Aliamphritea ceti: one gene and its partner. The protein of the gene in region 2 interacts with the protein of the main gene of each other region in a pairwise test. Links are inferred from orthologs where the notes say so. Each region holds a gene or a part of one and is shown on either strand. Other genes may lie near its edges.

Evidence for each region.
Region 1: the proteins of OCU49_RS14475 (region 2) and topA interact in binary tests that used the Escherichia coli proteins (3 or more experiments, as listed by UniProt). The link is inferred for Aliamphritea ceti from one-to-one orthologs.

The regions. Positions count from the first base shown.
Region 1 is NZ_AP025282.1:1,933,524-1,937,050, reverse strand. Bases 213-3,390 are described here. They hold topA (type I DNA topoisomerase), read right to left. Parts: upstream 3,077-3,390; coding sequence 413-3,076; downstream 213-412. Other genes in these bases: OCU49_RS08850 (DNA topoisomerase I), read left to right, coding at 3,279-3,390; OCU49_RS08860 (DUF6586 family protein), read right to left, coding at 213-327. Also shown: more of OCU49_RS08860, read right to left, coding at 1-212; more of OCU49_RS08850, read left to right, coding at 3,391-3,527. UniProt on the Escherichia coli protein: Releases the supercoiling and torsional tension of DNA, which is introduced during the DNA replication and transcription, by transiently cleaving and rejoining one strand of the DNA duplex.
Region 2 is NZ_AP025282.1:3,158,736-3,162,079, reverse strand. What follows is about bases 8-3,002. They hold OCU49_RS14475 (YigZ family protein), read right to left. Parts: upstream 1,817-3,002; coding sequence 1,199-1,816; downstream 8-1,198. Other genes in these bases: OCU49_RS14470 (cation diffusion facilitator family transporter), read right to left, coding at 1,813-2,970; OCU49_RS14480 (GGDEF domain-containing protein), read right to left, coding at 8-754. Also shown: more of OCU49_RS14480, read right to left, coding at 1-7.

The DNA.
Region 1 (3,527 bases), 1.2 Mb from region 2 along the record:
GCCTGCTAACCAGGAAACACTTTCACTCTCACCCGTCCCTTCAAGCAAAGCTAACTCCTTAAGCTCAGGCGATACTGAGCCGGTTTCACAATCACCAACCAACACGGAAGCACTCTGAGCCTCTGCCAAAACTAAGCCCCGATTATCGGTTTCTATTAGCTCAGACAAAAATGCCTGATATGCAAAGTTTAAGTGAAACACAACTGACTCATACTGCGCTTGCATTGCAGGCTCAGAATCTCCGTCAATAAGCGAAGCGTACTGCTGCAACTGCAACTTACTAAAAAAGATACGCTGATTAGTCAGACTTAATCCAGACAAAGACATACTGACACCTACTTAAGAAGGGATATAAACAAGCTACAAAATGGCCGCCAAAGACTCGACGACCATCCATCATAAGTGTAGACGCTTACTTCTTAGCTTTCGCTTTTGGCTTAGCTTTCGCTTTTGCGGCCTCAACAACCCAGCTATTACCCTGATAGAAAGCACGCCAACCTGTAGCCTTACCTTCAACCTCAGTCATTACATATTGCTCTTTAGTTTTACGACTGTAACGAACAATACTTGGATTACCTTCATCATCCTGTACAGGCGCACTGAATAAGAAACTGTATTTCGGATCAATTTCTTTTTGATGCGGCAACAGCTCACTGACCTTAGGTGCACGCGTCTCCCGTTTGCGCGGGAACTGACTGGCAGCCAGGAATAAACCTGATGCACCATCACGCAGTACATAAGTATCTTCAACCTTTTCACAAGCCAATTCTGGCATTGGTACAGGATCCATTTTAGGCGGCGCAGCTTCACCACTCTTCAGCAACTTGCGAGTATTCTTACAGCCTTCACTGGTACAGCCAAAGAACTTACCGAACCGGCCAGTCTTAAGCTGCATCTCTGAGCCACATTTATCGCAGTCAATAACAGGACCGTCATAACCTTTAATTTTGTAACTGCCCTGCTCAACTTCAAAGCCGCTGCAATCCGGATTGTTACCACAGATATGCAGTTTTCGCTGCTCATCAATCAGGTAGCTGTCCATTGCGGTATCACATATTTTACAGCGATGTTTATTAATCAGAATGCGGGATTCTTCTTCATCATCGCCATCAACACTGACCACTTCATCGCCATGGATAAGGTTCATCGTCGACTTACAGCGCTCTTTAGGCGGTAACGCATAGCCTGAACAACCCAGGAACACACCCGTTGTACCGGTACGGATCATCATCTCACGACCACAGGTCTGACATGGAATATCCGTCGCAGTTGGCGCATTAGGGCGCATGCCCCCTTCAGGGTTCTGAGCAATCTCCAAGCGGTTAACAAAACCGTTATAGAACTGATTCAGCAGTACTTTCCAATCGGCACCGCCACTGGCAATATCATCCAGCGCTTCTTCCATTCGGGCAGTAAAACCGTAGTCCATCAGGTCAGTAAAGTTTTCAACCAAACGCTCGGTAACAATGTCACCCATTTTTTGCGCGTAAAAACGACGGTTCTGAGACTCTACGTAGCCGCGATCCTGGATAGTCGAAATAATCGGTACATAAGTAGAAGGACGACCGATACCACGCTTCTCAAGCTCCTTAACTAACGAAGCTTCCGTATAACGCGGTGAAGGCTTGGTAAAATGCTGTTTAGGATCAATCTTCTCCAGCTTCAGCGTATCCCCTTTCTGAACATCCGGCAGAATCACATCTTCATCAGCCTTGGCCTTAGTCAGAACACGGGTATAACCGTCAAACCGCAGAATCCGGCCTTTGGTGGATAATTCAAACTCACCGGCAGTCACTGTAATACGGGTACTGGTATACAGTGCAGGCATCATCTGACAGGCAATAAACTGGCGACGAATCAACTCATACAAGCGTTCAGCGTCCCGCTCCATGCTTTTCAGAGAAGTTGCTTCCACAGTTACATCTGAAGGGCGAATCGCTTCGTGAGCCTCCTGAGCACCTTCCTTACTGCTATAACGGTTAGGCTGCTCAGGTAAATATTTTTCACCGTAACTGTCCTGAATGTAATCACGGCAATTTGCAACCGCTTCAGCACTCAGGTTGGTCGAATCGGTACGCATATAAGTGATGTAACCCGCCTCATACAGACGCTGAGCCATCATCATGGTTTTCTTAACACCAAAATTAAGACGCGTACTGGCAGCTTGCTGCAAAGTAGACGTAATAAAAGGGGCTGAAGGTTTACTGCTGGTAGGACGATCCTGACGCTGCGTGACTTCTAGCGGAGACTGATCAATCAGCGCTGTATACTTGTCGCTCTCAGCCTCACTGGCAGGCCTGTAGGCCTTATCCTGATATTTATTTACCTGTAACCGAAGCAATTCTTTTGCCCCGGAGCTGGCATCAAGATGCATTTCCCAAAACTCTTCAGGAATAAAGCTGCGAATCTCACGCTCACGTTCAACAACAAGACGCACTACTACCGATTGCACTCGTCCTGCAGACAGTCCACGCGCTACTTTTTCCCAAAGCAGAGGTGACACCATATAACCCACTACACGATCGAGGAAGCGCCGTGCTTGCTGAGCATTAACCCGACTCATATCCAGTTCGCTTGGCTGCTTAAATGCTTCCTGGATAGATTTTTTAGTAATCTCGTTAAATACAACGCGGCGATACCGGTCGTTTTCACCACCAATAGCTTCCCGCAAATGCCATGCGATAGCCTCACCCTCTCTATCCAAATCGGTCGCGAGATAGATAGTGTCAGCATTTTTTGCCAGTCGCTTTAATTCATCAACAACTTTTTCTTTGCCTGGCAATATTTCATACTGCGCCAGCCAATCTTTCTCAGGATCTACCCCCATACGGGCAATCAACTGCGTTTTGGCTTTCTTTGCTTTATGTATCACCTTTTCTTCAGGCGATAACTTTCGGGTAAGCGCTGCCTGACGGGCACGCTCTTTTGGATCAGACTTAGACGCACTGGCTGAACCACTGGTAGGCAAATCACGTATATGTCCGACGCTGGACTTAACGACAAAATCGTTACCTAAATATTTGTTAATCGTCTTAGCTTTCGCCGGAGACTCCACAATAACGAGGGACTTACCCATATACAAAAATCCTTAGAGGATATAATCAGCAACTCAAATCAGCGTGCATATATAATGGCTCAAACCTAAAGGGTCAAGTTTCTGATTAAAATTACAAGTTCAATTATTAAAATCTATTTCAACAGGGTATATGCCAGATCATGATTTGGCAGGTACAATAGCGACACTATCAACTCGCATATAATTACAACTACCTGAGAATATGCTGCAAGACAACCTGATAATTCTACTTACTGTTGCATCAATTGGCGTAATTGCCATTTGTATCAACCATTTTATCGCCTCACGTGAGCAACGCGAAGAAGCGCGCGTCAAGCGCCTCAGAGAGCTGCGCCGAAAATCTGAGCTAGCGTTAAACACTATCACCGTACTGCGTGAAGCTAGCTGTCGTAAAGAAATTATCGACAAACTAAGCGTATACGTCACGCATATGATTGAAGAAATTTCCCGC
Region 2 (3,344 bases):
CCGGAAGAAGAGGCGGCAGGCATAATTCTTTTACCATTTTGCCGACGTACTGCAGAACCTTATCGCCCATGAGGTGGCCGTAGGTGTCATTAAATTTCTTGAAATGATCGATGTCGATCATTACCAGTGTAACCTTAGCGTCTTTGCTGCTGGCTATCTGGCTGAATTCCATATCGAATACGCGGCGGTTGAATAGACCTGTCAGGGCATCAACGCTGGCATCCTGACGGGACTTTTCAAGTTCCTGCTTCAGGGTAGCTATTTCTGCTTGTGCTTCATCAATCTTGCTCTGGAACTGTTTGGTCGTGTCACTCATTGCCTGAGTGTTCGCGGTGAGTTTTTCAATGATGCCGGCAACGTTCTCATCCTGCTCGATGACATGGCTTGCCTGCAGTGCCTGTAAGCTGTCTTCAAGCATATCACTGAAGGCTTCAGCGTTTTCGATGGTGCTGCTGGCTTCGCTTTCCAGGCTGCCCATCACAGCCATTAAGGCGGTTTGCAGGTCTTCAGCATTATCAATTTCTTCTTTGATCAGAAAGTCGCGAAACATCTGTTCGCTGATGATACTTGGGCAGGTGCCGTAGGTTTCCAGTGCTTTATCCATTTGGGTATTTAGCCCTGGAATAACATTAGATACATAGGCATACCAAAGTGAATAATTCAGCGGGTTGGGCGGAATGCTGTATTTAACCATCAGGGGAATTGCCTGACGGAGACATTCAGCGGCTTGATTAGGATTATCTGCGAACTTCATACGACCTCTTCTGCGAGTGCAATCGTTATATCAACAAGTACAACAACCAAACATGTTACTGATTTATACTTAGAAATAATCTATCGGCTTGATTTGGTGGAACTTTATAGTTTATTGAAAATAATTAAACAACTGTTTAAGACGCTTTGGGCGCGTATTCCGATCGTCGCATGAGGTTTCCGGGCAGCGAAATAAGACTATAAGTTAATTGTTAAAGTTTGAAAAATGCTGAATCGGTGTTTTATGGGAAATTTGATTCAGATCAGTTGCTTACATAAGTTGTGCTAACAGAGAATAAGACTGCAAGATGGTATTTGCCAGTGTGAGTCGGTGAGCAGGGGTATAGCAAAGGCTTACATGCTGCCTTGTTGAGAAGTAAAAAACTGGTGTTTTTAACTGTATGGCTGAAGGAAGCAGTCGAAGCTGCAGTATCTGATCAGCTTTTTAAGCAGCCTTATCGTCATAGCTGAGTGAGACTTTGTGCTGAATGGGTTGCAGAGCCAGTTTCAGATCTTCCAATAGTTGCGTTTCAATAGAGCCGTGAATAAGCAGTTGTTGTTCAAATAAACGCTCTTTTACCAGTATGTTGAAACGACTGATTAGCTGCTCCAGATCGCCGGTAAGTTCGTATCCGGCAGACAGGCTGATATCCAGTTGAGGTACGACGGGTTCGGTTTCTAAGAGTCTGATACTTTCATTCAGACTTTGCCCGTAAGCTCTTACCAGACCGCCGGTGCCTAGTTTTACACCACCAAAATAACGGGTGACGACAGCACAGATCTCGCCTATACCTGAATGTCGCAGAATGTTAAGCATCGGTTGTCCGGCGGTGCCTTTTGGCTCGCCGTCATCGCTGCAGTTCCATTGTTGTGGGTCTTCAGGATAGCCCGCCACATAGCTCCAGCAGTTGTGATTAGCTTTTGGGTGTTGTTGACGAATACTCTCAATGAAGGCCTCTGCTGCTTCACGCCCTGATACGGGCGCGATGTAACAGATAAAGCGGCTGTGTTTAATAATAATTTCACTGCTTACTGCAGCACAGGGGCGCAAATAGGTTTTCATTGGTATTCTGACTTAGATGAGTCCGGTTGTCTTACCAGTACGTTAAGGTTGCCAAACCATGCGTGTTTGCTGAGAGCTGAGTTCAGTTGTTGTTGCAGATGCGTCAATTCGTAGGCGGCAGTATCGCTGCTGTTAAGCAGCAGATCAATCTCTACCGCATCGGTCTGATAGTGCAGATTTAAGCGGTGAATCTTAAGTTCTGTAGCTTCGTTTTGATCCAGGATTTCAAAAATGTAGCGGCTGATTTCAACCCGGTTAGGCAATACCTGACAATAGTTATCCGCTTCGTCGTCGTAAGTGTCGATATGAAAGATCACGTGTTTAATGTCCGGGAAGCGTGCACGCAGGCGGTATACTGCTCTATCGCCGATGAAATGTCCCTCAGAGGCACTCAGGTAAGGTGCAATCTGTAAGTGAATCTCCAGAAGGATCTGGCTGGCCATACGCCGGGTTTTGAAATTGTGGACGCTGAGAATACCTTCTACCTGCATGATCTCATCGGTATAGGCGGTTACATCTTCTTCCGGTAATGCTGTATCCAGTAATTCCTGAACACATTTCCAGCTAAGTTCGATACCTATTTTGGCTACGATGAAACCAACCAGAATAGCAGCCACTGCATCGAGCCAGGCAAATCCACTCATCGCGCCGAGAATGCCGACAAAAACGATGATGGAAGACAGTGCATCGGTACGGCTATGCCAGGCGTTGGCTATGAGCAGGTCCGACTTGAGCCTTTTACCTATTGCCAGTGTATAGCGAAATATCCATTCTTTGGCAGCGACGGAAATTGCTGCAACCACTAATGTTGGCCATTCAGGTATCAGCAACGTTGTGCCACTAATAAGTGTATGTACACTGTCATAGGCGATAGCGCCGGCTACTAATATCAGTAAACCACCCAGAATAATTGTCCCTAGTGTTTCAAACCGGGCGTGCCCCCATGGATGTTCTTTATCCGGCTCCTGGTGCGAATACCTAAAGATAACTATGACCATCACATCGGTGAGCAAATCTGACAGGGAATGAATGCCATCTGCTACCAGGGCGGTGGAGTGCGCCAGGCTGCCGATAATGATTTTGAGTGCCCCGAGTAACGTATCAAGAATAGCGCCGATCAGGGTTATTTTCTGAGCTTCAGATTGTGGAGTCATGATTTGAATAATAGCTGTTGTTTGGGCAATGAGCCTGACGATAAAGCAGGCATACTAATGCGTCTGCTTTTCTGGCTCCAGTTTAAGCATCAAAAAGACTGTAAAAAAATCTAAAAAAAACAATAAAAGCAGCTTGACTTCTCTCTGTCACAGCGCTGACGCGGTTTTGCAATATAGTGTGGGAGAAATACCGCTTAAGGTCTGAAAATACAGTTTTGGCAGATGTAAGTCATTGAAATAAAAGTAATAAAACATCTGGTTAAAATATGACCAGTTTGTGTGTATCTACACAGTAGTGGGGCTGTTAGAGGGTTTTAATACGGCTACCCACAGTGTTATCCACAAGATATGTGAGTAGTTCTTTTCAGGCCTTG